One region of the Staphylococcus ratti genome, then DNA from elsewhere that is predicted to be linked to it. Evidence: predicted binding sites of a transcription regulator. Region 1 holds the regulator's gene; each other region holds the start of a gene.
The links. Region 1 encodes NrdR, which represses ribonucleotide reductase genes. Its sites were predicted from a motif close to AACACNATATATNGTGTT; they were not measured.
Positions count from the first base shown of each region.

Region 1 (10,622 bases):
AACAAAATGCAACATTGGAAAAACATCCGATTGATTTATCACAAGTGGCACAAAATGCATTCGCAATGTTTCAGCCTATCGCAAATGATAAAAACATCCAATTAATTGATGAAATCGACGACAAAGTGACTGCATTAGCGAGCGAATCTAAAATGTCGCAAGTAATTGTGAACTTACTATCTAATGCGGTAAATTATTCTCCCGCTGATAAAACAGTTACGTTGCGTGTTTTTAAAGATAAACGTCAAAAAGTAATAGAAGTGATTGATGAGGGCATTGGTATTGCTGAAGAAGAAACGTATCGCATATTTGAACGTTTTTACCGTGTTGATAAAGCACGAAGTCGTGAATCAGGTGGTACTGGCCTAGGCCTTTCAATTACAAAGCATATTGTAGAAGGTTATCAAGGTAGTATTGAAATAGAAAGTGAGTTAGGTGTTGGTTCCACATTCAGAGTGCGCTTACCAGAATAAAAATGATAACGATGTGAAAACCAGGATATTTTATATTCTGGTTTTCTCATTTTATAGATTATATAAAGTACTACTCTTTTACGTGTACATGGCTTGATATAGTCTCTGAAATGGGTATTTATTTTGGGATGTGATAAAATAAATATAAAGTAACTAGGAGGGACCGTCGTGGAAAAATTAGTTTTAATTGATGGTAACAGTTTGAGCTTTCGCGCTTTTTACGCATTGCCACTTTTGCAAAATAAAGCAGGTATCCATACAAATGCAATTTATGGATTTGCACGTTTATTAGAAAAAATTATGAAAGAAGAGTCACCCACACATTTTCTAGTTGCGTTTGATGCCGGTAAAACAACTTTCCGTCATGACACGTATCAAGATTATAAAGGTGGCCGTCAAAAAACACCTCCGGAATTAAGTGAGCAATTTCCGTATATACGTCAATTGCTAGATGCTTATCAAATTAAACGCTACGAACTTGAAAATTACGAAGCGGATGACATTATCGGAACGTTAAGTCGCCAAGCAGATGAGCAAGGATTACAAACCATTATAATTACTGGGGACAGAGATTTAACACAACTCGCTTCTGAAAATGTAACGATTTATTATACTAAAAAAGGTGTGACAGAGGTTGATCACTATACACCTGCATTTATTTCCGAACAATATGGTGGTTTAGTGCCAGATCAAATTAGAGATTTAAAAGGACTTATGGGAGATACTTCGGATAATATTCCAGGTGTCAAAGGCGTCGGTGAAAAAACAGCGCTTAAGTTGCTGCATCAATTCAAAACCGTTGAAGGTGTATACGAAAACATTGACCATGTTAGCGGCAAAAAATTAAAAGAAAAGCTAGAAAATAGCAAAGCAGATGCGCTAATGAGTAAAGTGTTGGCGACGATTAATCGAGAGAGTCCTATCGAGGTCAGTTTAGAAGATACAAAACGACCAATGTCGATTGATGAGAGTGAGAAAATTAATTTATTTAAAACACTCGAATTTCGTCAATTGTTAAATGATATAGACGCTAAAGCTGAAACATCAACAACGCCTCAAAAAGAGTACAAGGTTTTAAAAGAGCTCAGTACTATTGAATTTGATAAGTTAGATTCAGCTTGCCTTCACCTTGAAGTAGAAGGTGACAATTATATCAAAAATGATATTTTAAAATTAGGTTTAAAAACAGAAAATGCTTATTATGTGATTAATGCTTCAGAAATTCAGAGTAATACGGCATTGGTAAAATGGTTAGAGCACAAGTCAACACGCAAATTGGTCTACGATGCTAAAAAAACGTATGTAGCATTTAAACGTTTAGGCATTGACATTCAAAATATTGAATTTGATACGATGTTAGCAAGTTACTTAATTGATCCTTCACAAGCGATTGAAGACGTTGCTTCTGTAGCTGCCTCTTATGAAGGAACATCTGTGCAAGATGACGTAGCGGTATATGGAAAAGGTAAATCTTTTAAAGTGCCAGACGATGATAGATTAGCAGTGCATATCGCAACGATTTTAGATGCAATTGACATCATGTGTCCGCGCATGACTGAGACGCTTGAAGAAAATGAACAATTGAAACTTTTACATGAAATCGAACTACCGCTCGCAATGATTCTTGGTGAAATGGAATATACTGGAATTCATACAGATATCGAGACGCTTAAAACGATGGAAACAGAAATACAAGCCAAACTTGAAAAATTGATATCGGAAATTCATGATCAAGCAGGTGAAACATTTAATATTAATTCTCCTAAACAATTAGGCGTTATTTTATTTGAAAAACTTTCTCTGCCGGTAATAAAAAAGACGAAAACAGGTTATTCTACAGCAGTGGATGTACTAGAAAAGTTGCAAGATGAACATCCTATTATTGATGCAATACTGGAATATCGAACTCTTTCAAAACTACAATCGACGTATGTCGAAGGGTTACAAAAAGTCATTTGGGATGATCAACGTATTCATACACGCTTCAATCAAACATTAGCTCAAACGGGACGTCTTTCTTCTGTAGATCCAAATTTACAAAATATTCCTATTCGAATTGAAGAAGGACGCAAAATTCGTAAAGCATTTAAACCTACGCACAAAGACAGTGTTATTCTAGCAGCAGATTACTCTCAAATAGAATTACGTGTGCTAGCACATATTACAAAAGACAAAACATTACAAGAGGCCTTTATTCATAATGAAGATATTCATACAACTACAGCGATGAAAGTCTTTAATGTAGATGCATCTGATGTGACATCTTTAATGCGTAGACAAGCAAAAGCAGTAAACTTTGGTATTGTGTATGGGATAAGTGATTATGGTTTGAGTCAAAGTTTAGGCATTACGCGAAAAGCTGCAAAACAGTTTATAGATGATTATTTAAATCATTTTCCTGGCGTGAAAACGTATATGGAGGATATCGTACAAGATGCGAAACAAGAGGGTTACGTAGAGACACTTTTAAAACGTCGTCGATATATTCCAGATATTACGAGTCGCAATTTTAATAAACGTGGGTTTGCTGAACGTACGGCTATGAATTCTCCAATTCAAGGCAGTGCGGCAGATATCATTAAATGTGCGATGGTCCAACTGGATGAAGCACTGAAACAGTCATCGTTCAAAGCGAAAATGTTATTACAAGTGCACGATGAACTTATTTTTGAGTTGCCTAAAGAGGAAGTAGAAGCGTTTAGCGCCTTTGTTGAAGAAATTATGGAAAATGCATTAGAATTAGATGTGCCACTAAGTGTGGAATCTGATTATGGTGACACATGGTACGATGCGAAATAGAAAGTAGGGAACAAGTTGCCAGAATTACCAGAGGTAGAACATGTTAAAAGAGGGATACAACCTTTAATCGAAGGAGCGACGATTGAAAATGTCACTTTTTCTCCTAGTGTCATACGAGGAAAATCTGAGGGAAAAGCAACGATAATTAAAGGCATTAGCCTAGAAGCTTTCAAACAATATACGATACAGTTCACTATTGAAAAGGTATATCGTAAAAGTAAATATATTCTTATTGAATTGATGAATAATACAACCAAAAGAGTGTTAATCTCACATTTAGGTATGGCGGGCGGCTTTTTCGTTGTAAAAAATATTGATGATATCCCAATCACAAATTACCGTAAGCATTGGCATGTGATTTTTCATTTAAGCAACGATTGGCTTCTAGTATATTCAGATATTAGACGCTTTGGTGAAATTAGAAATGTGCAAACGCTTGAGGAGTATCCTTCCATACTGGAAATTGCACCAGAACCATTTGATGATGCAGCTTTACCGCATTTTTTATCTCAATTCGAAGTAAAAAAATTCCAAAACATGCCAATTAAGCGTATGATTTTAGAACATCGTGTGATTTCTGGATGCGGTAATATTTATGCGTGTGAAGCTTTATTTGATGCGAGTATTGACCCGCATCGCATAAGCAAAACATTGACACTAAATGAACGGATCGAAGTGTTTAATAGTGTAGTAAAAGCATTGGAAAAAGGGATTTTGTATGGCGGAACGAGTATTTCCGATTATGTTCATGCAGATGGCCAACGTGGAACAATGCAAAATAATTTAAAAGTTTATAAACAAAAAATATGTTCTATATGTCAAAGTCCCATTGAGACGGCGATAATTGGCGGTAGAAATACCCATTATTGCAAGAACTGTCAAAAATAAGGAAGAAGGTATGTTATGTCAAAAGTCATTGGTTTAACCGGTGGAATTGCTACGGGCAAATCTACGGTTGCTGAACTATTAAAAGCGCACGGTTTTAAAATTGTTGATGCGGATGTTGCTTCTCGAAAAGCAGTTGAAAAAGGGTCAGAAGGTTTAGCACAAGTTAAAGCTGTATTTGGAGATGAGGCAATCGATGAAAACGGTGAAATGAATCGTCAATATATTGGCCAACAAGTGTTTTATGATGATGAAAAACGTGAAAAATTGAATGCGATTATTCATCCGATAGTAAGAGAAATAATGGAGGCAGAAAAAGCGCATTATTTATCAGAAGGTCATGATGTAGTAATGGATATTCCATTATTATTTGAAAATGGCTTAGAAGAGACAGTTGATGAAGTATGGTTAGTTTATACATCTCCGAGCATTCAAATTGATCGCCTTATAGAAAGAAACAACATGTCTATTGAAGACGCCAAAGCGCGTATATACAGTCAAATTTCAATCGATAAAAAGAGTAGAATGGCGGATGTCGTCATTGATAACTTTGATACTAAATTAGAATTAAAGCAAAACCTTGAAGCTGTATTGGCAGAAAAAGGCTATCTCAAGGACATATAAGCAAACACCTTTCGCTTGTTACGAAAAAGCGGAAGGTGTTTTTGTTGTTATAATGGTTAGTTTCGTCTTTGTCTTGTAAAAATGTGTTATTGTAAAACTTTATTTTCCAGTATATGTGTTTGAACATTAAGTGGGTGTCGACTTGTTAGTGCTATATCAAAATTAAGTAAAGCAATTAAAATTAACAAATAACATGTAATAAGTAAAATTTATCTTGGTAAACGGTTTCATTTTCGTCCGATTATGATATACTCTTAATTATAAGTATAACACATTAACAAGGAGTGCTTTTTTCATGACGACAAAGATTGCGATTAACGGTTTAGGCCGTATTGGCCGTATGGTTTTAAGAATTGCATTAAACAGAGAAGATGTTGAGGTGGTGGCGATTAATGCAAGTTATCCACCAGAAACAATTGCACATCTTATTAAATACGATACAACGCACGGGCGTTTCAACAAAGAAGTACAACCTATTGAAAATGGGATTACAGTAGATGGAAAAGAGATTAAACTTGTATCAGACCGCAACCCTGAAAACTTACCTTGGGAAGCTTTAAATATCGATGTAGTAATTGAAGCAACCGGTAAATTTAATCACGGTGATAAAGCAGCAGCGCACATTAAAGCAGGGGCTAAAAAAGTATTGCTAACAGGACCATCTAAAGGTGGCCATGTACAAACGATAGTTAAAGGTGTCAACGACGACCAATTAGACGTTGAACAATATGATATTTTCAGTAATGCTTCATGTACGACGAACTGTTTAGCGCCGGTAGCTAAATTATTAAACGATGAATTTGGCATTGAAAACGGATTAATGACAACAGTTCATGCCGTAACGAATGATCAAAATAACATAGATAATCCACATAAAGATTTACGTCGTGCGCGTGCAGCTTTCGAAAGTATTATTCCTACGTCAACTGGTGCAGCTAAAGCGTTAGCATTAGTGCTACCTGAATTAGAAGGTAAATTGCATGGTATGGCACTACGTGTACCAACGAAAAATGTATCTCTTGTAGATTTAGTTGTTGACTTAAAACAATCAGTCACAAAAGAACAAGTTAACCAATTATTTAGAGATAATAACTTAGGTGGTGTGGTTGATATTGTTGATGAACCGTTAGTATCAGATGATTTCAACACGGACAGTCATTCTGCAATTGTTGATGCGCAATCTACTATTGTCATGGGAGACAGAAAAGTAAAAGTACTTGCTTGGTATGATAATGAATGGGCATATTCTACACGTGTTGTAGATGTCTTACAACAAATTGCGAAAGCGATTAAAGTGACTGCTTAAAATTTAAAGTTAGCAAGCGAAATAATGATTAAAATGTAATATTGCTCATAAAGAGTCAAGGTGATACGCATACCTTGGCTCTTTTTAATCGTCCAATTTTGGTTATTAAAGCGGTTTGTAGTATAATGAAACAAAATTATATAAGAAGGTGAAAAGTCGTGAAATGCCCGAAATGCCAACATACGCACTCCCGTGTTGTGGACTCAAGACATGTAGACGACCTCAATGCAATCAGAAGAAGACGTGAATGTGAGCATTGTGGAACACGTTTCACCACTTTCGAGCACATTGAAATGAGTCCGTTAATTGTCGTGAAAAAAGACGGGACACGTCAACAATTTAATCGAGAAAAAATCTTAAATGGACTTGTACGTTCTTGCGAAAAAAGACCTGTGCGTTTCCAAAAACTAGAAGAAATTACAAATCAAGTAGAATGGAAATTAAGAGACTCTGGTATGGCCGAAATTTCTTCACGAGATATTGGCGAACATGTAATGGATTTACTAATTGATGTCGATCAAGTGTCCTATGTTCGTTTTGCATCAGTTTATCGAGAGTTTAAAGATATCGATCAATTGTTAAAATCAATGCAAGGTATCATTAACGAAAATAAGCGGAGTGAATAACATGGTTTCTATGTATCAAAACCAACTTATGCCTCATGACGGATTTATTGTTATCCGTCCATACCATTATCATCACGTGCACCAAGAAGTATTGAATCGTTTATTCATCCCGCTTATCGGTGCTGAGGCAGTAAGTTATTATCAATATTTGGAGCAATTTCAAGATAGTGATTTTGAAGCAGGATATACACACTATACGATAATGTCAGAACTTAAAATCAATTTATTAAAGTTTCGAGAAAAACTTGATTTATTAGAAGGCATTGGTTTATTAAAAACATATGTCCGTCATAATGAGCAAACGACACAGTTTGTTTATGAGTTAGTCTCGCCACCAACGCCATACAATTTTTTTAATGATCCTATGTTGTCGGTGTATTTTTACCAAGTTGTCGGACAAACACGTTTTCATGATATTAAGCGCTTTTTTATACCTAAAAACAAAGATTTAAAAGGCTTTTCTGAAGTGACTAAAAAGTTTACAGATGTCTTTAAAGTTCCTAAAAATCAAAAACACACGAATGAAACGTATATGCGCGAGAATCGATATGAGGGCGTGGATTTATCAGATGTAGCGTTTGATTTTGAACTTTTAAAAGATATGTTACAAACACAATATGTGAGCCGAGAAGTTATTTCTGAACCAAATAAAACGACGATTGTACAATTGGCGACTTTATATCGCTTGTCTCCAGACGTTATGAAGACGATTATTTTAAAGTCATTAAATGCGGATCAAACACTTTCGCTTGCTACATTACGTAAAACGGCGCAAGATTATTACCTCATTGAAAACCAACAAGCGCTCCCGGCGCTAACAGAAGCAGAAATTTCAGCAACCTCGGATGAAGGGGTGAACCATGCTCAAACTGAAGTAACGAATTGGGAAGAATGGTATGACATGATGGACAATACGAGTCCTATTGTGATGCTTACATCTTGGGGAGATGCTGAACCGACGCCGCAACAAAAATCAATGGTTGAAGACTTATTGACGCGAGAGAAATTGAGTTTCGGTACGATAAACGTTTTATTACAGTATGTATTGTTGACTAAAGACCAAAACTTACCTAAAAATTATGTACTTTCAGTCGCTTCAAGTTGGAAGAAAAATGGTGTGACAGATGCTAAATCTGCGGTTGAACACGCACAAAAAATTAAACAAAAGCAAGCACAGTCTTACACTAAAAACACGAATAAAGCCTATCATTATCAAAATAAGGCGCCCTTACATTCTAAAGAAAAAACACCGCGTTGGTTAACGCATCCGGAAGAGTTTAAGCTGGCAGATGAAGATCAAGAACGTCTTGCAAAAGAAAGAGAGGCGTTTTTAAACAAACTTAAAAATAAAAAGCGGGCAGGTGAGAAAGAATGAAGTCATTTCGTCATATTATGGGATCGAGTGAAGCGTTTGAGAAGCGGATTGCAAAAATTAAGCGAGATGTATTACAAGACCCAGACGTTAAACGTTTTTTAGAAGCTCATCAAGAAACTTTGACTAATCGTATCATTGATGAAGATTTAAATATTTTACAAGAATATAAAGACCAACAAAAAACGTACGATGACAATCACGATTATGAAAACTGTCCTAATTTCGTAAAAGGGCATATTCCTGAGTTATACCTTGAAAATAACCGTATCAAAATTAGATATAAACCATGCCCGTGTAAAATCAAACATGATGAAGCTAAATTTTATAATAATATGATAACGTCATTTCATATGCATCCAGATACGTTAAACGCTAAAATCAAAGATATTTATATGAATCGGCAAAATCGGTTGAAATTGGCAATGCATTTAGACGAAATGATTGATCAAATGATTGCCCGTGAACCGACTAAAGGACTTTACTTGTACGGTGAATTTGGTACGGGCAAATCTTTTATACTCGGTGCGATAGCGAACGAGTTAAAAAGTAATCGCGTACCGTCTACGATTATTTACGTACCTGAATTTATTCGAACGCTTAAAAGTGGTTTTAAAGATGGCTCAACGGATAGGCGTGTAAAAGAAGTGAGAGAAGCCCCTGTATTATTTTTAGATGATATTGGCGCAGAAGAAATCTCTCCATGGGTTCGTGATGAGGTGCTAGGGCCGATACTACATTACCGTATGATTCAAAATTTACCTACATTTTTTAGCTCGAACTTAAATTTAGAGGAACTTGAACACCATTTAGCTGTCACAAGAGGTGGTACAGAAGTTACAAAAGCTGCGCGTATTATGGAACGCATTAAAACGTTAACAAAAGCGTATCATCTTGAAGGAGAAAATTATAGAAAACGTTGAAAAACTCAAAAAAAGCGTTATAATGTAATTAACTAAATGACGACGAAAATAAGAGGACACGATGAAATACTCCCTATTATACAGAGAGCTACTGTTGTTGAGAATGTAGTTAATAGCGTATTTTGTTACTCCCTCATGTATGATATTTGTAATAAATGTCCGGCTCAAGACCGTTATCTTATGTAGAGTTTGCATGTACATACATGTATGACTAGGGTGGTACCGCGATGACTTCGTCCCTGTTTTGGGATGGGGTCTTTTTTATTTTTTAGTCGTTTGATATTAATAAGGAGGATGCATATGTCTGAAATTAGTATTCGCTTTCCGGATGGAAATGAAAAAAGTTTTGAAAAAGGGATAACAACAGAAGAAATCGCACAATCTATTAGTCCTGGTTTACGTAAAAAAGCAGTAGCAGGAAAATTTAATCAACAATTGGTGGATTTAACAGCGCCTTTAGAAGAAAACGGGGACATTGAAATTGTTACACCAGGAAGTGACGAAGCGTTAGAAGTGTTACGTCACTCTACAGCGCACTTAATGGCGCACGCAATTAAACGTCTTTATGGAGATGTGAATTTTGGAGTAGGCCCTGTCATTGATGATGGTTTTTATTACGACTTTGATATGGAAACTAAAGTTTCTAGCGATGATTTTGAAAAAATAGAAAAAACAATGAAACAAATTGTAAATGAAAATCTTCCAATCGAACGTCGTGTTGTATCACGAGACGAAGCAAAAGCATTTTTCAGTGAGGATCCATATAAGTTAGAGCTTATTGATGCAATTCCTGAAGATGAAACTGTCACATTATACTCACAAGGAGAATTCACTGATTTATGTCGCGGCGTCCATGTGCCGTCAACTGCTAAAATTAAAGAATTCAAATTGCTTTCAACAGCAGGCGCGTACTGGCGTGGAGATAGTAATAACAAAATGCTTCAACGTATATATGGCACAGCGTTTTTTGACAAAAAAGATTTAAAAGCGCACTTACAAATGCTTGAAGAACGTAAAGAGCGCGATCATAGACGTATCGGTAAAGACTTAGAGCTTTTCACAAACAACCAATTGGTCGGTGCAGGATTGCCGCTATGGTTACCAAACGGGGCGACAATTCGCCGTGAAATCGAACGTTACATTGTTGATAAAGAAATCAATTTTGGATACGACCACGTGTATACACCGGTGATGGCAAATACCAATTTATATAAAACATCAGGACATTGGGACCACTACCAAGACGATATGTTTCCTGTAATGCAACTTGATGAAGATGAAGCGATGGTGTTACGTCCGATGAACTGTCCGCATCATATGATGATTTATGCCAATAAGCCGCATTCATATCGTGAACTGCCAATTCGTATTGCAGAGCTTGGTACAATGCATCGTTATGAGGCAAGTGGTGCAGTATCTGGTTTACAACGTGTGCGTGGAATGACGCTTAATGATGCACACATTTTTGTACGTCCAGATCAAATCAAAGATGAATTCAAACGCGTTGTGAATATGATTATTGATGTGTATAAAGATTTTGGGTTTGAAGATTATCGCTTTAGATTAAGTTATCGTGATCCTGAAGATAAAGAGAAATATTTCGATGATGATGAG
Region 1 is NZ_CP086654.1:1,040,709-1,051,330, forward strand. Features, by position in the region: gene pnpS (two-component system histidine kinase PnpS) at 1-473, shown strand, start outside; gene polA (DNA polymerase I) at 642-3,272, shown strand; gene mutM (bifunctional DNA-formamidopyrimidine glycosylase/DNA-(apurinic or apyrimidinic site) lyase) at 3,288-4,160, shown strand; gene coaE (dephospho-CoA kinase) at 4,176-4,781, shown strand; gene LN051_RS05060 (glyceraldehyde-3-phosphate dehydrogenase) at 5,077-6,087, shown strand; gene nrdR (transcriptional regulator NrdR) at 6,246-6,713, shown strand; gene LN051_RS05070 (replicative helicase loading/DNA remodeling protein DnaB) at 6,715-8,088, shown strand; gene dnaI (primosomal protein DnaI) at 8,085-9,008, shown strand; gene thrS (threonine--tRNA ligase) at 9,309-10,622, shown strand, end outside.

Region 2 (10,622 bases), 880 kb from region 1:
ACATTCCAAAACGCGTCTATAACGCGTTAGGTATTGTTCCAAATACAGCACCAATACGCGGCGGCACAGATGGTTCCCAATTATCATTTATGGGTCTTCCAACACCGAATTTATTTACAGGATGCGACAACTTCCATGGTCCTTACGAATACGCTTCTATAGATGTCATGGAAAAAGCGGTTCACGTCATTGTGGGTATTGTTCAAGAAATTGAAAAAGACGCATAACAAAAATAACCGATGAGAAAGGCAATAATATGCATTCTCATCGGCTATTTTTATGTCGTCGTTTGTAATAATTTGATAATTTGAGTGACATATGCGCGCAAGTGTACGCCCAATTTAAAATCAGGATAAGACGATGGCAATTCATCAAATACGCTAAACATTGCGGTCACGTCTTGATTTTCATATCGCTCAAACTTTTCAGATGTCCCACATATTGCAACAGCGACTTTATTATACTGATTCGCAAGTTCTGCAATGCGCAAGGAAGACGTATCGATAACAAAATCACGTTCGTTCAGACCCTCACCAAAGATAATCAAATCTGCTTGTTTTACAAGATTTTCCAATCCTGTAATTCGATCCACGAGTTCATGACTTGTCATAATTTTAGTAGCGAACATCGCTTTAAAAATAGCAGCAAGGCCTCCACCAGCGCCCCCTCTTTCGATTTGTCCTAATGATAACTTTAGTTCATGTTTCATAATTTCACTAAAATACCAAAGCAAATTGTCAATTTCTACCGCTTCTTCTCTAGAAATGCGAAGTGACGTATAACTTTTTAAAATCGCACTTTGTTTACCATACATCTTACTATCAAAATCAATTAAAATTTGAAATTGCGCTTCTTTTAAACCTTGATGTAGTCCATTCGTATCAATACGGCGGATATGTTTAATTTGTCCTAATCCTTTTCTCATATCTACCTGTTCGCCATCATCATCATAAAACACTGCACCTAGTGCTTGTAACATACCAGCACCACCATCGTACGTATCTGTACCACCTACAGAGATAGCAATATTGTTCGCACCTCTGTTCAAAGCATGGGCAATTACTTCGCCTAACCCATAACTCGTATGTTCCAAATAGCTTGCTTTTCCTTTTTGGAATTGCTCAGATTGAATAACCGTTAAGCCATCGTCAGTTTGTCCGTATCGTACTTCTACTTCATTCATTTGAGCGTCATGTGCTGTAATGCGATATTGTGTTCCTGATTTCCATGTGAATACTGAATTTAAAAGTTCATGTCGACCATTAAATAATGGTACTTGTACGATATCCGCATCTTGAACTTGGCTAGCAACCGCTTCTTCAACATAGCGGTTAGCATCATAACTCGAAAGAATTCCATTAAATTCATCCATCGCTACGAGTACTTTCATATTGTCACCTCTCGACATTTTTGATTAATATCCATTATAGACTTGCTTCACCTTTGAATACAAATGAATAGAACGTTCATAGATAAGTGCATTCACCCACCTATGAACGTTCCCAAATCCATTACTCTGCTTTAGCTAAAGATGAGACTGTAATGTTATCGTGACTTTCGTGCCAAGTTGCCTCACCATTCACAAAATAGAAAGCTTGGGGTGATTGATGTTTAACCCCTGTTTTGTCTTCAATATAATTTGATAATTCTCGTTCTTCTTGAACAATGAGATAATACCCATCCATATCTCTTTCATACAGAAATTTGTTGAATTGATCCATTGCACGCTCTGAAATTGGACAAGTATTACTATGTTTCAATACAAAGATATATGGATCCTGTTGGATGACTTGTTCAAACTGATCAATAGACGTCAGCTTCGTCGCCATACTTTTCACCTCTAAGTCAAATTCTTTTTATATTAATCGTACATCTGTGTATTTTCTCAATGGTAATTATTATACACATAATATCAACTATTGTTAACCTTAATCTCAAAACTAACGTTCTGATTTAAAATAAATGCGCTATAAAGCCCTCTCAATTTCATCATTCTTCTTGTGATACTGTCCTTCGTACTGTTCTAATTCTTTTGAAGTTTTTATTAATCGTTTTACATTTGTTTTTGATAGACGTTGGCTATATTGAGCACTTTGTGCACGCTCTTTATAGTAATATTCTAACTCATAATACATTTGAATTGCACTTTGGCGCGCATTATTGACTGTACTTTCATTGATGCGTTCTTTATTTAAAGCTTTAATATCATTCTTGATTAATGGAATGACTTCTTTATTTATTTTGTTCGCACGTTGAATATCATTTTTTTCTTCAAGTACACGTTCCACTACACGTTTAATGTTTTCGTTATTTTGAATTAGCGTTTGTTCAATTTTCACACTTTCACTGTACCCTAATGCCGTCGCTTTTGCGTGGGCTAAACCCTTTTCGACAGTAGAACGATGTTGTTCAAATTTGCGCGTATGCGCTAAAATGTTTTCATTCGATTCAATAGCATTCAAACAAAGTTCCAAAAATTGATTCACTTCATTTAAAGCTTTTTCTTTTTTATCTACTGCAGTTAAGTAGGTGCGCTTCAACGCTTTTAAATCATCATTTGACCCTGGCAATTGTTCAGCTGCATCTCGATACGCTTTAAATTTTGGGCGCAATGTTTGATCAATTTGTTCCTTTTTCTTTTTTAACATCTCATGATTGTCTTCTGTTGCGTCGGTTTGGTTAAATGACTTCAATGCTTCTAAATTAACATCATCCCATGCTTTGTAATAAGCTTTTTCTTTTTGTTCAACCGTTTTCATTTTTTGATCAAACTGTTGTTTTTCTTGTTTATCGTTGTGTCCACAAGCCGTTAAAGTAACTGTAATAATTAAAAATGTCATTACAAGAAATAGGATATTTTTCATAATACTCCTCCTATAATAGCATATTATAGCGAAACGTATTTAACTTAAAAATAAACTATGGTATAGTAATTCAGAATTTATGTAAATATAAGGAGTTAAAGATGTATTCTCATGTCCAACCATTTATTGTTGAAAACCACCTAAACGATTATGCCAAAAGTTATCTAGTTTATCGTGATATTTTATTTAATCTATTAGACTCACCTATTAAAAGTACCCAACATATTGGTGGAACAAAACATTTCAACTATCCCACTGAGCCTATATTAGATATTTTAGTTGGTGTAGATAACTTGCATGATATCACATCTTTAGATGAAAAGCGCCTCAACTATGCCGGGTTTTACCGTATTCATCAACCTATGCATAAAAAAGTACTTATGGCAAAATTCAATAATTTATCAGAATTAAAACAAACGGTTCGTTTACATATTATCCAACGAAACACAACTGTTTTCCAACAATATATTGAAACTGACCAAATATTGTCACATCATCCTACAGCAATCGCACATTTCAATACTTTTAAACAACAGATTCATCCTTCTATGCCGATACGGGACTACGAAAGTCTAAAACAATCATATTTCAAAAAATTATCACATATCATTCACACAAATTAACGTTTCCAGATGACTTTAAGCATACAAAAGCGTTAAAATGACTATAATGACATAAAAGAAAGGATGTTATTTTTGGATAACGCTAGCATCTTACAAAAGTTAAAACATATCGTCCCAGAAGATATCATCAAAGTGGATGAACCGCTCAAACGGTATACTTACACTGAAACTGGAGGAAATGCTGACTTTTACATTTCACCCCAAAAATATGAAGAAGTTCAAAGTGTCGTAAAGTTTGCGTATGAAGCAAATATTCCACTTACCTATTTAGGTAATGGTTCTAACATCATTATTCGTGACGGCGGTATCAGGGGTATTGTGCTAAGCCTCCTAGAACTCAATTATATTGATGTTTCTGATACAACTATCGTAGCTGGCAGTGGGGCTGCAATTATCGATGTATCGCGAAAAGCTAGGGATTTATCTCTAACCGGTTTGGAATTTGCTTGCGGTATCCCAGGATCAGTAGGTGGCGCCGTTTATATGAATGCGGGTGCTTATGGTGGAGAAGTTAAAGATGTTATTGACTATGCGCGTGTCATTAATGAAAAAGGAGAAATGCTTCAATTAACACATAATGAATTAGAATTAGATTATCGCAATAGTATTATTCAAAAAGAGCATTATGTCGTTTTAGAAGCAGCTTTTACTCTAGCACCTGGAAAGCAAGATGAAATTCAAGAAATAATGAACGATTTAACTGAGCGACGTGAGTCAAAACAACCTTTAGGGTACCCTTCATGTGGTAGCGTCTTCCGTCGTCCTCCTGGCTACTTTGCTGGTAAATTAATTCAAGACTCTGACCTTCAAGGACATCGCATCGGAGGCGTCGAAGTATCCAAAAAACATGCGGGATTTATGGTGAATGTCGACCATGGTACTGCAACAGATTATGAAGATTTAATTCACTATGTCCAAAAAGTAGTGAAAGAAAAATTTGACGTTGAATTACAAAGAGAAGTTCGAATTATTGGCGAAAAAATAGAAGAACGTCAGTAAAGGAGCAAAAGAAATGCCAACTGTTTATGGTCAAGTGATTGATAATGAAACACGATGCGTGCACTATCAATCCATTCTTGATGTAATTGCAATAAAATTTAAATGTTGCAATAAATATTACCCTTGTTACAAATGTCACAACGAAGCAGAAAATCACCGTATCCATCGTTGGAAAGAACGCGAGTTTAATGAAAAAGCCATTTTATGTGGCGTTTGCAAGCACGAAATGACAATCAATGAGTATATGCTTATTGAGGCTTGTCCAAAGTGTAATGCGCATTTTAATAGTCGTTGCAAGTTGCATTATCACTTGTATTTTGAAATATAGCGCGCATACAATATCGTACGAATCATGAACAAAGAGTATAAAAAACACGTTCGTTAACGTCATTTTACATGACATCAACGAACGTGTTTTTTTATGAAAATATCGCTACATTAAATTATTGACGATCAAAAATGAAGTCTTCATCTTTTAATGCTTCTACATTTAACGCTAATGTGTATCCATCACCTTTAACTGAGAAGAAATCATGGTTCTTCGTTGATGTATCTAAGGCATTTTCGATAATCGGATTAAATTCACGCTCTTCAAAGTAAGGTTCAAAACCAAGATTAGATAACGCTTTATTTCCGTTATAATGCACATAATTAAGTACATCTTCTGCAAGACCAAGCGGTTCATACAATTCACGTGTATAAGACTCTTCATTTTTATAAAGGTCTTCAAGCAATTTATACATTTCTTGGTCTGCTTTAAGTTTTTCACTTTCTGACAGTTCGTTTCTTAAATGTTGTGCATCAAGACCAGTGAAAACGCCATGAATAGATTCGTCCAATAATATTTTACGAATAATCTCACCAGATGTTGTCATACGCCCCTGTCCAGCAAGATATAAAGGGTAGTAGAAACCAGAATAGAATAAAAATGTTTCCAAAAAGACACTTGCTACTCTTGCCATATATTGATCATATATGGAAGCTTCTTCTCCCCATAATTTATGGTACGTACCCACAATCTTTTCTGATTTGTATTTCAAATGAGGTTCTTCTAAAACCCATTCATCTAATAAATAGTTTGTTTCTTTAGAAGGTAGTAACGTTGTAAAAATATGAGAATAACTTTTCGCATGGATTTGTTCCATCATTCCCATAAATGCATAGACTGCCTTTTTACGTAAGTCTTTTGTATGTAACATGATGAGCGGCATACCATCATCAGCTTGATGCGTGTCTAAGCCTGTTAAACCTGCTAAAGCTTTTTTAAATGCGTTTTGTTCATCTTCTGTTAATGTTTTCCAACTTGCGATATCTTTAGAAACTTTAAATTCCGTTTCTACCCACATTTGTGCAATATTTTGGCGCCAAAACATATTCGTCATATCTTCTTGTGTATTCCAATTTACAGCTATCATCTCAATCTATTTCTCCTTTTCTTATATTAATATGGTGAATGAAGTAAACGATGGAAATGAGACAACCACACCTTTTTATAATATGATATTTCTGCCTCACTACCTCGTTTGTCCCCTTAGTACTATGACATCTCCCCGTATCATCTGAATCAATTTGTACGTTACATGCAAAGCATATAAAACGTTACACCAATTGTTTAGATTCTCTATCTTTTAATTCATCACCTATTAGCCTTCGAGTTCACTCTAGACTGAGCAGCTTGTACACTCTTCAACACTTAACAATTTATTACGTGTATAATATAAAGATTTTAATCCTTTATAATGCGCATAAACATATAAACGAGACAATTCACGTGTAGAAATTTCAGAGTTAACGTAAAGAATCGTCGATATACCTTGGTCAATATGTGTTTGAATTGTCGCAATTAAATCGATAAGTTTCATTTGATCTGTATTAAATGCTGATTTATAGTACCACATTGTTTGTGGAGATAAAAATGGCATCGGATAAAACGTTTCTGCATTACCGTACGTACGACGCTCAATTTGATCAACAATTGGCATAACCGAACTTGTTGCATTTTGAACGTATGAAATACTTTGTGTTGGTGCAATCGCTAAACGGTATGCATGGTACAAACCATATTTTTCAACTTCTTCTTGGAGCGCCTTCCAATCTTCACGTGTTGGAATATCATGATGCTCAAATAAAGCTTTCACTTTATCGTATTGTGGTAAAAAGTCTTCTGTTGTGTAGCGCTCAAAGTAGCGGCCATTCGCATAATCCGATTTTTCAAATTCTGCAAACACCTCTCCACGTTCTTTTGCAATTTCCATAGAACGCTCAAGAGAATAGAAATTCATCATCATAAAAAAGACATTTGCAAAATCTCTCGCCTCTTCTGATTCATAATTGATTTGGTTTTTCGCTAAGAAACCGTGAAGGTTCATAACACCTAGCCCCACAGAATGTAGCTCACGGTTCGCTTTTCTTACACCTGGTGCATTTTGAATGTTTGCTTCATCACTTACAAATGTCAACGCATCCATACCTGTATGAACAGAATCTCTAAATCGATTAGATTCCATCACATTCACAATATTTAAAGAGCCTAAGTTACAAGAAATATCACGTTTGATTTCGTCTTCAATACCGTAATCATTAATAATTGACGTCTCTTGCAATTGGAAAATTTCCGTACATAAGTTACTCATTTTAATTTGCCCAATATTAGCATTTGGATGCACTTTATTGGCATTATCTTTAAACATTAAATATGGGTAACCTGATTGTAATTGTGTTTGCGCAATCATATTTAACATTTCACGTGCGTCTTTTGATTTTTTTATAATATTAGGATTTTCAACTAACTGATCGTAGTAGTCTTCAATATTGATGTCATCTAACGTCACACCATATTCTGCTTCTACCGTGTGTGGGGCAAACATAAAAAAGTCTTTTCCTTCTTTTGCTAAATCAAAAAACTTAGAAGGGACGATTAAGCCGGTTGAAATCGTCGATAGACGTAAATCTTCATCGGCATTTACTTTTTTAGTATCTAAAAACTCTTCCACATCATAGTGGAAAATATTCAAATATACCGCACCTGCGCCTGGACGTTGGCCAAGTTGGTCAGCATAACTGAAACCACCTTCAAGCGCTTTAGCAACTGGAAGCACACCTTTGGCTACACCTTTAATACCTTTAATTGCTTCGCCACGTGCGCGCAATTTGGAAAGGTTGATTGCCACACCACCACCAATTTTACTAAGTTGCTTCGCAGTAGAATCAATAAAATTAATCGAATTTAAGCTATCGTCAACTTCAAGTAAAAAACAAGAAACCAACTCACCTCGACGCGCTCGTCCTGCATTTAAAAATGTTGGCGTTGCAGGTTGATAGCGTTGTTCTATCATGGCACGTACGAATTGCTTGGCAAGCTCGACTTGCCCATTCGCTAAATAAAGCGACACAATAATTACATGTTGATGGTAATTTTCAAGGTATTTTGATTTATCATTTGTTTTCAAGGCGTAATCTTTGAAAAACTTACTCGCTGACATATAACTCGCAAATTGGAATGGAATGTCATTTGCGAAATTGATAATTTCATTTAAATCTTCTTCGCTATAATCATTAAATAGATTGTAGTAGAAGTTTTGGTCTACTAAAAAATGTAGACGTGCTATCTCATCGTCGAATTGAACCGTCTTATCCTCGATTTCTTCTAAATAAACAACCAATGCTTCTTGGTCTTTTTCTAAATCAAAAAAGCCTGTCTCATTTCTTTTTGTTACTTGGTTATTCAATTCGATATGATTATATCGCTTTTTTTCCATTGTCTTCATAAAAATTAACCACCTTCTCCTTAAATTCCTTTGTATCTTTTAAGCTTCCATGTAATTCAAATTGCATTAATAATGGGACCTCGTATTCATCTGCAATTCTACTGCCTGCTTTTGCAAAATTTTGTCCCCAATTTCGGTTACCGCTTGCGGCTACACCTCTTAAATTATCATGGTTAAGATCTAAAAATTGTTGCACTGGCTTTGGTACCTCACCAAAACCAATCGTACTTGTCACGATGATAAAAGGTTCATCGATGCGCTTTGCTACAGAAGCTGGTGTTATTTCCATCGTATTTGATAATTCCGTACGCTTAATAAAACGTTTTACATTTCCTGTAAATGAATAATAAACCACTTTCATATCAAGGACTTCCTTTCTTTTAAGCCCATATACGCATTTTTGCGTCGGCTTATTTATAAAATTTATCTTGAATATTCGTTGTGTCAGCATTGATATGTAGTTAATCATCTTTATAGGTGTTAATATAAAGGTATAGAAAATGAAGTTAACATTTGAGTATTAATTAACGTAAAAGCGAACATATATTTTGTTTTATTTAAAGATGAAATAAAATAATTTGGCAAATCAATTCCCCTTAAAACGCATTTGTTTTTGCCAATTCGACTCGGATACAAGATGTTGTATCCAAGGTTACACCCAATCTCTTTTAAAAGTGTAATCTTGCTAACTATTTGTAGTTTCTACTTGGTATACTGAGTCTTAAAACACTATATGTTGTGTTTAACGTTCTTACTCAATACTATATTATGTGTTTCATTGTACATCAGACTTGATTTTTTTTAAAGCAGAAAATGAAATTTTTGACACCAATTGTCACCAAACGCGACCATATCAACGAATGAAAATTTATGAAAATTCTAGACTTTAATTAATTTAAAACCTAGCACAAAATTGCTTGACATTGTGAAGACGAACATAGTACATCAACGAACAAAGCACGAACGTACGTTCTGTTTTAGTATATAATTCAATTCAGTTTTTTGCAACTTTCTCATGCACAAATGCTTGAATTGTGCTACGATAAAAACATTCAAATTTAATATAAATAAGAGGCGATTCTATGAATTCAAAAATGAAAGGCATCATCGCTATCTTGATTTCTGCTATTGGTTTTAGTTTTATGGCAGTTTTTTTTCGTCTTGCTGGTGATTTACCTGTCTTTCAAAAGTCGTTAGCACGTAATTTAGTTGCGATGTTTATACCATTATTTTTCATTATTAAGTATCAACAACCTATTTTAGGTAAACTTAGTAGCCAACCGTTATTGATTACCCGATCTACACTCGGTTTAACAGGTGTCCTTTTAAATATTTATGCCATAGATCATATGGTGTTGAGTGATGCTGATATTTTAATGAAACTCAATCCTTTTTGGACGATTCTATTAAGTCTCATTTTCTTAAAAGAATATATTCAAAAATATCAAATCACTGCTATGATTATAGCGATTGTCGGCATGCTTTTTGTCGTAAAACCTGAGTTTTCTTCAGATATCATCCCAGCTGTAATGGGCTTATTATCAGGTGTTTTCGCTGCTGCTGCCTATACTGCTGTTCGTGCCTTAAGCACTCGAGAAGCACCTTATACTATCGTATTTTACTTTTCTCTATTCTCAGTTGTAGCGCTGCTTCCATTTGTTATTTTTACTTATGAACCTATGTCAACGACACAAATCGTATTTCTCATATTTGCTGGTCTTTCTGCCGCCGTGGGACAAATTGGTATTACTGTAGCATATAGCTATGCTCCGGCTAAAGACATTTCTATTTTTACGTATGCATCTATTATTTTCACAGCTTTCATCGGTTTCATCTTATTCGGTGAATCACCTGACTTTGTCGCCGTTGTTGGATATGTAATTATTTTAAGTGCAAGTTATTTCATGTTTGAAAAAGCGAGAAGAGAAACACAGACGCATCAAAAATCTACACAAAAACATTAAACTTAAGGAGGTCTTCTCATGACAGAGGGACGATCTAAAGAAGATTTACAAGATATTACATTACTAGGAAACCAAAATAATAACTATGAATTTAACTATCGCCCTGATGTGCTAGAATCATTTGATAACAAGCATCAAGGTCGCGATTATTTTGTGAAATTTAATTGTCCTGAATTCACATCTCTATGTCCAATTACTGGACAACCTGATTTTGCAACTATTTATATTTCATATATTCCAAATATCAAAATGGTCGAATCCAAATCTTTAAAGCTCTATTTATTCAGTTTTAGAAATCATGGAGATTTTCACGAAGATTGTATGAATATTATTATGAATGATTTAATCGAATTAATGGACCCACATTATATTGAAGTTTGGGGAAAATTCACTCCACGTGGAGGC
Region 2 is NZ_CP086654.1:1,917,546-1,928,167, forward strand. Features, by position in the region: gene pepT (peptidase T) at 1-227, shown strand, start outside; gene LN051_RS09320 (glycerate kinase) at 278-1,390, opposite strand; gene ytxJ (bacillithiol system redox-active protein YtxJ) at 1,512-1,829, opposite strand; gene LN051_RS09330 (EMYY motif lipoprotein) at 1,968-2,864, opposite strand; gene LN051_RS09335 (GrpB family protein) at 2,966-3,487, shown strand; gene murB (UDP-N-acetylmuramate dehydrogenase) at 3,551-4,486, shown strand; gene LN051_RS09345 (CHY zinc finger protein) at 4,500-4,814, shown strand; gene nrdF (class 1b ribonucleoside-diphosphate reductase subunit beta) at 4,930-5,901, opposite strand; gene nrdE (class 1b ribonucleoside-diphosphate reductase subunit alpha) at 6,148-8,253, opposite strand; gene nrdI (class Ib ribonucleoside-diphosphate reductase assembly flavoprotein NrdI) at 8,225-8,614, opposite strand; gene LN051_RS09365 (DMT family transporter) at 9,336-10,217, shown strand; gene queF (preQ(1) synthase) at 10,236-10,622, shown strand, end outside.
Region 2: nrdI (class Ib ribonucleoside-diphosphate reductase assembly flavoprotein NrdI) is a predicted target of NrdR. The motif match lies at 8,883-8,900, and genes of this name have one in related genera.

Region 3 (10,622 bases), 980 kb from region 1:
TTATATTAGGCGATATACGTGACAGGTTTTCCTTCATTGAGTGAGGCTTGGACGTCGATCACACGTTGATTTAATGAGCCTTTATACGGCAAGTTGGGTTGATATAATGCTTGTATAAATGGGCCGTCTATAAGCACATCAATTAAAGAAAGTAATTGAAAACGTTTGTTTGTCGTGCGACTTAAATATTCAAATAAAAAACCCGTCCACACCCATAAAGTTTTACGTTGTCCAAATTTTTGACGAAACGCTTGTGCGACTTTCAACGTAATATCTACATTACAAAACGGTTCGCCGCCTAGTATGCTTAATCCCGTAATATAATTCGGTTCACATGAAGCCAAAATTTCTTCAAGTAATGTTTCGGAAAAAGGTTCGCCATACGTGAAGTTTTGTGCTGCGACATTGTAGCAACCTTGGCATTGAAAAGGGCAACCTGAAACATATAAACTCACGCGCACGCCTTCCCCATCGACAAAACTATGTTGTTCTATTTTGGCGATATAACCGCGTCCTTCAACGATATTTAAGGCGCTCATACTATTTCGGTTCCTTCATATGTTTTACACGTGCACAAATTTCTTTTTGACGTCCTTCAATTACAGGGCGTTGAACAGGATTACCTAAATAACCGCATGTTCGTTTTACTACATCGATCGTTTTAGGATCTTGGTTACCACAATGTGGGCAAGTATAGCCTGTTTCTGTCGTTTCAAAATCTCCTTCATATCCACAGTCATAGCAGCGGTCAATTGGAATATTCGTTCCTAAATAACCTACTTTGTCGTAAGCATAATCCCATACCGCTTCAAGTGCCTTTAAATTATGATTCAACTTAGGATATTCACAATAATGAATAAATCCACCGCTCGCATACTGTGGATATGCTTTTTCAAAATCTATTTTTTCAAAAGGTGTGACGTCTTTTCTTACATCATAATGGAACGAATTTTGATAATAGCCTTTGTCCGTCACATCTGGAATAGCACCAAATCGTTCATAATCTAAGCGACAGAAACGGTCGGTCAATGATTCACTTGGGGTGCTGTAGATACTAAACCAAATATCCGTTTCCTCAGTCCACTTCAGTTGGTAGTCTTTCATTTCTTTCAAAATATCGAGTGTAAAAGCTTTAGCTTCAGGGTTTGTTTCCCAATTCGGACCATAAAAGACGGTTGCCGCTTCATATAGACCGATATAGCCCATTGAAATTGTTGCTCGACGGTGTTGAAACAATGCGGCTACCGATTCTCCTTCTTGTAATTTATATTTATATGCCCCGCTTTGATATAAAATCGGCGCATTTTCTGGAGTGGCCTGAAGCACACGCTCAATGCGATACAACAAGGCTTCATGTAAAACATCCATACGTTCGTGAAAACCGTTCCAAAATGCGACTTTATTTCCTTTCGATTCAATCGCAATTCGTGGAAGATTTAACGTGACAACACCTAAGTTACAACGGCCGTTGTTTTCAAAGTCGCCTTTTGCATCTTGCCATGCCGGAAGAAAAGAGCGACACCCCATTGGCGCTTTAAAATCACCTAAAATGTTAACCAATGCTTCGTAGTTTAAAACATCTGGATACATCCGTTTTGTGGAACATTCTAAAGCAAGTTGTTTAATATCATAGTTAGGGTCACTTTCACTAAAATTAACACCTTTTTTAATTGAAAATACCAATTTAGGGAAAATCGCAGTCATTCTATTTTTGCCCAACCCTTTAATCCGTATTTTCAAAATGGATTGTTGAATTTTTCTACTCAATTCGTCTGTACCTAATCCAAATCCTAATGTGACAAATGGTGTTTGACCATTCGATGTATATAACGTATTAATTTCATACTCTAAACTTTCAATCGCATCGTAAACATCTTTTGAGACTTGTTGATCCACATAATCGTCTATCGCTTCTGGTTTAACAAATTGTTCTGCCACTTCACGATGGTGCGCTTCGTTGTAACGCGCATATGTACTCAGTAATTCATCTACACGGTCAACCGTACAACCGCCATACTGACTGCTTGAAACATTCGCGATAATTTGTACGAGTTGCGCCGTTGCGGTTTGAATAGATTTCGGAGAAGTGACATTCGCATTTCCAATCTCAAACCCATGTTGTAACATCGAGTCTGCATCAATTAAGCAACAATTGGTTAATGGCTGAAACGGGTGATAATCTAAATCGTGAAAGTGAATATCTCCATTTTTATGTGCTTCTGCCACGCGTCGGGGTAACAAATGTTGTAAAGCATAGGTTTTTGATACGACACCTGCTGTCAAATCACGCATCGTTGAAAATGTATTACTATCTTTATTGGCATTCTCATTAACTACCGTAGGATCTTTAGTAATCAGACCTTGTAAAGCGACTTCAAGTTGTTTCATCATGTCATCCCTTTCTATATATAGTATCTATTATCAATTTAAAACACTATATATAGTTATTCAAATAAAAAAAGAGATGTTAACATAACTGTCAAAGCATTGTTAATAAATCTTGAACTTTGGACCGTAAACAATTCAACAATACTTTGGATTATAACAAATTCTAAATTTAACTTGGATGTTGCAAGCATGAAAAAACAACCAACAAAGTATGAAACAATGTTGATTGTTGATAGTAGTTATTCAAAACTGTGTTCGTGCACTATCGTTGGTTTTTAATATCAATTGTAGCTTTAATATAACTTTGCGCCGCTTCAAATTGTTGACGTTCATTGTCATCTAATGAAATATCAAAAACGTGTTCAATGCCCTGACTGCTGATACGTGTCGGTAAGCTTATAGCAACTTGTTGATGCGCATATAAAGACGTTATCGGTAAAATGGATTTTTCATTTAATACTAAACTTTTAATCAGTTCAATCGTCGTTTTAGAAATCGCAGTGTTCGTCCACCCTTTGCTTTTTAATACATCAAAAGCAACTTTAACAATCTGTTGACTTATCGTTGTTTTATCTATGCTCGGTTGATCGGACAATTGTTCAAACTCATCAAGCGTCATTCCAGATATAGTGACCTTACTCCACACTGGCACCGCATTTTTACCATGCTCTCCAATTACAAAACCTTCAACGTTTTTCGGATCAATATCATAATGATCCGCAATTAACGTTCGAAAACGTGCACTTTCTAACAAAGTTCCTGTTCCCATAATTTTTTTGTTCGGATAATCATTCGTTTGTGTCGCAATGTACGTCATCGCATCTACCGGATTCGAAATAAAGATGATTAATGGTTGCGTGGTCACTTGATAAATACGATTCATAATATTTTCAACAATAGCGATATTGCCTTTAGTTAATGTAGTTCTATCTGATATTTCAGCATCCATAGGTACACTTGCTGTGACAACTACGACATCTGCATCTTTTAAATCATCATAATCGCCGCTCACAATATCAATATGATTTGTCGATTTTAATCCTTGGGCATGACGATGATCTAAAACTTCTCCATACGCGCGTTCTCTGTTTGAATCAATCACTACAATCTGTGAAAATAAATTGGTATATTGTACATCTGTCAAAAGCTGACTACCAACTTTACCTACACCAATAATTCCTAATTTCATAATATCTTCTCCTTTATTTAGAAACGTCATCAACTGTCGCGGTTGCTTCGTACAAAAGAGAGAGTTAAGTAATACTTTAGCGCTAATCAGCATAGCCCTAAACTCGACTACTGTATCTCTATTATATTAAAGACAGTTTAATACAATACACATTAAATATAAAACGAAACCCCTAGTACCTTTAGAGAAAATGCTAATATGTGGTACGCTCAAGTAGAAGAATTCACGGAGGTGTCTAGTTATGTTTAAAAAAAGCCAAAATAATCGCTTTATCGTCGAAGAATGTGGTAAAGACAAAAGCATATCTTGTTACATATTAACAGATAAAAAAACAGGCATTCAGTACTTATCTAATTGGACAGGAGCAAGCGGCGGTATCACACCATTACTCGACGAAAATGGCAACATATCAAAAGTGGATACAAAAACATTGTCATAAAAAAGGGAGTGAGACAGAAATCTATTTGATTTCGTCGTCTCACCCCCACAAGGCTGACTAGGATTGAAACAAGCTGCTAAGCGAATTTTCAATTCAGACAGCTACTGTGCGCTTTATATTCAACGTCCTATCTATAGTGCGGGACAGAAATCTATTTGATTTCGTTGTCCCGCCCCCACAAGGCTGACTAGGGTTGAAATGAGCTATTAAGCGAATTTTCAATCCAGACAGCTACTGTGCTCTTTATATTCAACGCTCTACCTATGATGCGAGACAGAAATCTATTTGATTTCGTCGTCCCGCCCCCACAAGGCTGACTAGGATTGAATAAGCTATTAAGCGCGATTCAATCCAGACAGCTACTGTGCGCTTTATATTCAACGCTCTACCTATGATGCGAGACAGAAATCTATTTGATTTCGTTGTCCCGCCCCCTTTAGCGTCTTGCAATGCTAAATTTTTATTCCCCTTGATATGTTTTAACTTTGTTCGTCTTCATATCAAAATATTTCAAAGATTGCTTACGTTTCTCAACTTTTTGTTTAGCACTCATACCGTAATCGTTATTGTATAACGTTGCTTCCCAACTACCGTACATTGGATTTGGGAAAATAATGTATTTACTACCAAAATCATCTTCATGTTGTCTTACTAATTCCTCGCGCGATTTTTGCGTTGCCGCTTTAGGCTCATCAAAATCAAGTAAATTATCTCCGAACAACATCACCAAATTATAATCTGTGCGTACTTTATCACGACGTTCAGACTTACTTTTATCGCTTTCTTTTTTCAATAACACATGCTTTTTGTCTGCTTGTGGCAATTTTTCTTTCTTCAAGTTTTTAATCGTTGCATTTAAATCTTTTTCATGAGAACGATCAGAAACATAGAAAATTTCAACGTTATGTTTGTCTGCATACGTTAAAAAGTCTTTAGCTCCATAGACCGGTTTCGCTTGAGCACTTTTTACCCATTCGTGCCATCCCGTTGGGTAAGATTGTCCTTTTAAAGCACTTGCTGCTTGATATGGTGAATTATCAAGTACTGTCTCATCAATATCTAAAACGATGGCTAATTTTTTACCACCTTTATGTTGTTTAATCTTTTTGCTTAAGGCTTCTTTGGCACTGTTATAACCTTGCGCATAAAGTGCTTTTGCCTCTGCAGAATTTTGGTACCACGATACACTCGTAATATTTTGTTCACCGAGTTGTTTAACATATTTTGCATCCTCTTGCGTTTGCGTATGTTGCGTTGGCGCTTGTGTCGCTCCTGCAAATGTGTCTGTAGGTACAGTTGAAGTCATTACACCTAAAGCTAAAAGCGTTGTTGCTGTCTTTGTCCATTTGTTCATGTTTTCGATCACCTTTTTTATGTATTGTGTATAAAAGTTGGGCAATTAATTATTATTTTATACGTTTATATATTAATTGTTTTTATACTGAATCACAAGGTTTCTATAGACTTTTTTCGATTTTAGTCCAAAGTCGATACAAAATAGGTGCATATTCTTGTACCCACCGATAGATAGTAGAATGATAAACGTTCACGCCAGGTTCTCTTAATATTCAAATACATCACAATAACTCAATATGTATCTTAAATGGTAGACCAAAGGTATAGTTATGCCATCTTTATCGAATTGTTTATATTTAAAATAGTTCATACAAAATGCCCTTTTTGTTAAAATTGGACTACAAAATTAACTTTGTAACAGAATAGGGATGTTCTAAGTGAATCTTATTTAATTTCATAAGTTGTTTTAAAATTTTTAACTTTTTTGTATTTTTGGATCTGATATAAAATCGATATTTTTTGTCAAATTCATATATAAACTAGAGGGTGAGGGTATTATGATTAAATTTTTATTCATTTTAGTAGTAACCACTTTCATTTACCTTTTTTGTAAACACGCTTATATATTTTTATCTAAAAAATTAAAAGAAAGCACTATAACAAAAAACAACTATGTGGTCAGAAACATCTTACTTTCTTCTAATCATGAAGGTTTTGACCTTTTTGATATTATAGTTGTTCTTGTAATAGCTTTTTCTATTTTTTACAAATAACCATGATTTGACGCGCTTATTTTTCTAGCGCATTTTTTACTATATATATACATATCTTTAGCGAAAACGGTAGCTAGAATTCCTAACCAACATAGTAATCCCCCATATGTCCATGACTACGATTAGAACTGATGCCGCAAAATATGGAGTAACATCTTGTTGATTTTTATTTTGAGGATTGTCGAATTGTTTATATCTAAAGCACTTCACACAATACAAAACGGTAAAGTACACTATTTCCATAGTATTACTTTACCGTTCATCTTAATATTTTAGACGCATACACAACGTCGTATTATTGTTCTACTAGATAAACTTTTTCTGTGTAACAACGTGTGTTGGCCATTTTGTCTTTCAAAAATTGATACCACGCCATATTCATACTTCGGTTATGACCGTTTTTCAAAATTTCTAATGGAACTTGAAGGTTTAAACATCGGCCTGAGACATTAAAGCGTGTCACCCCTGCTGGGACGGTTTCGCTTCTCTCAACGACAGCTTCTATCTCTTTAATGTCTAACGGCTGGTATTTCATCATGATGTATGACGTATCGTGACAATAACCGTCACAATTTGTAACACGTTCAACTGCACAAGCATCACTATAACTGCCGACAACTTTAGCCCAAGCTTCTAACTTCTTATTGCCAAGATCTGCGAGATAAAGGTACTGTTCGTCTTGTCCTTTACACATTGTAATAAATGGTCGCTCTGAGCGCATTTCAGTCGTCCAAGGGAGTGAGCCATCTTGTTGTAGCTCTGTCCACCATGTTCCAAATGGCACTTTATGATTCCACGTACTAATAGAATATTGCGTTTCACTGATGACTTGAACCGGTACAACTTTACACCCAAGTGCCTTTAAGCTAGTAAAACGATGTACACCATCAATTACCATATATCTGCCTGTTTGCGTTAACGTTGCCAAAATAGGATGTCGTATAAACTGATCTGCTTCGATACTCATTTTTGTTTTTTCCAGTCGACATGGTTCGTACTTCTCATGTAAATCAATTTGGTCGACTGGAATGAGTTTTAAGTCTTTATACATGTGTTTCATAATTGTCCTCCTTTGTATCAGATAAGTAGACAAATGTTGGGTGTGGATGACTCAAGAAATCATGATGCGAAATGGACCAACCATACGCGCCAGCATATTGAAAGACGACGATATCACCTAGTCTAATCTGGGGCGTTTGTCGCTCTTTTGAAAAGACATCTTTTGGCGTACACAATTGTCCTACAAATGTGACCGCACGATTTTTTAATTCAGGACGTTTAAAATCATATTGGAAAGCCTCTACTTCGCATATTTCAAGCGGATGATTATGTTGCCACGAAACAGGGAGTCGGAATTGTTGTGTTCCCCCTTTTAAAATGGCGTAATGGGCACCATGAACTTGTTTAATGTCAATGACTTCTGTCGCATAATAACCCATATGCGCTGTTAAATAACGGCCACATTCAAAATTGATAGGTACGTGATGCATATCTGCTTCATCTATTACTCTGTGCAAACCTTCAACAAACGTCTGCCAATCGAACTGTGCGTCTAAATCTTTGTAGTTCACGCCAATGCCACCGCCGACGTTTAAATGTTTCAATGGAAAATCATACGTTTTTGCCCATTGTTTCGCTTTTTCAAAATACAAGCGCATCACGTTGACATGTAACTCAGCGTCTAAATTATTAGAAATGGAATGAAAATGAAAACCTTGTAATTGAACGTGTTTTAAATGTAATGCACGTTGGATCGCCTCATCGATTTCATTTTCTGAAATACCAAATTGCGTCGGACGTCCAGCCATGTGTAACGTCGCATTAGGGAAAGGACCAGACAGGTTCACACGTAACAAGATAGGCATCGTTGTTTCATGGTGTTCTAAACGTGCATTCAAACGCTCTAATTCGTGAATACTTTCAACATGTATACGTTCTATTCCTTTTTCAATCGCGTGATCAAGTTCTTCGTCTGTCTTACCTGGCCCACCAAAAATAATGCGCTGTGCCGGCAAATGTGCACATCCTTTATCAATTTCACCCATAGAAGCCACTTCGAACCCCACAACATGCGATGCCATTGCTTCTAAAATGCGTGATTCGCTGTTGGCTTTCATGGCATAATACATATCGCAATTGTTCGGTAATGATTTCACGATACGTGCGACATGTTGTTGCATCGCATCAAGGTCGTAAATGTAATGACAAATCGGTGTGCCTTCTGTCTTCATTTGACGTAGCGATGCATAAATTTCCTCACGCTTTTGTAATGTATGATTTTGTTGCTCGATGACATGCGTACGTGATGGCTTCATGCGCGTTCGCCTCCTTTAAATGATGCGAGTTCTTGTTTTAAATGACGATAAAATTTACCCCGATCATCACCTAAAACAAATGCTTGCACACCTTTACCTTGCCATGCGACATGTTGCGCTTTTTCTCGTGGTAATGCGATAAACCCTTTATGATGACGTTGAGTGATGTCAAACATACGTTGTGTCGCTTGTTCTACCACATCGCTCGTTGTTTGCCATGGTATGCCAAAAGATTGTGATAAGTCCGCAGCGCCTTCAATAATCATGTCGATACCGTCCACTTGTGCAATCTCCTCTAATGCGTCTAAGCCTTGTTGGCTTTCAATCATGGCGATGACGACAATACTCTCGTTCGCCTCCACCATATAAGTCGTTAGTGGCGTTTCACCAAATTTTGGCATACGTCCGCCGTTCAAACTACGCATACCTTCAGGGTAATAACGACTTAATCTCACAATTTCTTCTGCGCGCGCTTTACTTTCGACATGTGGGACGATAATTCCACGTGCCCCCATATCTAACACCTTTATAATATCGCGCTCGATCGCTTGTGATACACGTACAATAGGTGTAATCCCCGCTGTTTCTGCAGCACGTATGAGGTGTTCAATCGTTTCATCATTAATCGCTGTATGTTCAGCGTCAATAATGACAAAATCATAGCCACTCGCTGCTATCATTTCAATAACGAGCGGATTAGGAATGGAATTAAATAATCCGTAGACAACTTGATTTTGTTGTAATTTCTCTTTAAGAGATAACGCTATCATGATGAATCACTCCTAGCGGGTTCGACACATGATGAATACGTAATTCCGTATCTTCTTGTAATCGACGTGTCGTTAATTTTTCTACTTGAATGGTACGTTCAAATAAATCAAAGGTTGTTTTAAGTGGTAAGTCTGAAAAAGTTTCAAGGTAATCTTGAATGCAATCATAAACGTACTGCCACTGCTCTGTTTCAGATAGATGATAACTTTCTTTCATAAAGAGAATCATTTGTGCAATGTTAATAAAGAAAAAGGCATCTAAAACAAAATCTCTTACAAGCGCGACATCATCTGTCTCAATAAATGAATTACGATTAATACGTTGATGTTCAATTGGTGTATCTTGAAGTTTTGGATCTTTAGCGATATCACTAAGCAAGTCACGCTTAAATCGTACACCGTCATGAAAGTCTTTAATCGCAACACGTGTCGGCCATCCATTTTCATGGATTAACATCATATTTTGCGCATGAGATTCTAACGCAATTCCATGGTAGTAAAGCATGTGAATCAATGGACGTACTGCAACTTTTATAAATTGTGCCATCCATGTTTCTAAACCATACTGTTCAATCCACTGATTAATAATTGGCATGTCATTTATATCTTTACTGTAAAGGGCATTAAATGGAATGGCTTCTTCATTAGCTTCTAAATAATGATATAAATTCTCGCGCCATATCGCACCTAACGCGCCATAGGTTGCTGTTCTCTTGTCTGAAGATAAATGATGATTTATATATGACATACCAAGAACTTCACCTAAGAAAACCGTGCGCAAATCATCGCGTAAATAACGATCATCTGCTTGAATACGTTTCAACCAATCTGTAATTTGTGCAGCATTTTCAATTGTATGTGGCGCAAGTACGCGTTTCGTTGATGTATTCGTAATACTAAGCGGGACTTTAATGTAATATTTATCTTTCTCAACAGGCGACAACGTACGTATCGACTGTTGCGGCACATATGCTTCCTGTGATTCTCCGAGAAGTATCAACTCACCATTTAACCATTCTTCGGCTAAGTCGTTGGCGATGACATGGTCAAATTGCCACGGGTGTACTGGAAGCCACGCATAAGCTGAGATGTCATCTACATGACGGCGCAACGTTTTCTCAAATTTTTCAATCGTCGATGCACCGAGTTGTTGATGTAACAGCGTCGTAGGATCAACCGTTTTTGAAATCGTTTGTTGCACTTTATCTTTCGGTACAGCGACCCATTTTAAGTGAATGCTTGGCTTAAAATCTGGGCCATATTTCAAATTGTCTGCAAGTGTGAAACCGAGACGAGACTTATAGCTTGGATGGTACGTATGTCCTTCCATTGCGTAAGATTCAAGCGCATTAAAATCGCTAGGCACCGCTGCTTTAGCTTCATATTTATGCGTCAATGCTTGACGATCTTTCAACTCCGTTTGAATCAGTTCACAAATAAAGGCTTCTACTT
Region 3 is NZ_CP086654.1:61,621-72,242, reverse strand. Features, by position in the region: gene nrdG (anaerobic ribonucleoside-triphosphate reductase activating protein) at 6-539, opposite strand; gene nrdD (anaerobic ribonucleoside-triphosphate reductase) at 541-2,388, opposite strand; gene LN051_RS00290 (lactate/malate family dehydrogenase) at 2,651-3,577, opposite strand; gene LN051_RS00285 (DUF6440 family protein) at 3,819-4,016, shown strand; gene LN051_RS00280 (5'-nucleotidase, lipoprotein e(P4) family) at 4,477-5,370, opposite strand; partial or broken gene LN051_RS00275 (IS6 family transposase) at 5,483-5,682, opposite strand; gene sbnI (bifunctional transcriptional regulator/O-phospho-L-serine synthase SbnI) at 6,381-7,145, opposite strand; gene LN051_RS00265 (type III PLP-dependent enzyme) at 7,129-8,316, opposite strand; gene LN051_RS00260 (HpcH/HpaI aldolase family protein) at 8,397-9,173, opposite strand; gene sbnF (staphyloferrin B biosynthesis protein SbnF) at 9,151-10,622, opposite strand, start outside.
Region 3: nrdD (anaerobic ribonucleoside-triphosphate reductase) is a predicted target of NrdR. The motif match lies at 2,431-2,448, and genes of this name have one in related genera.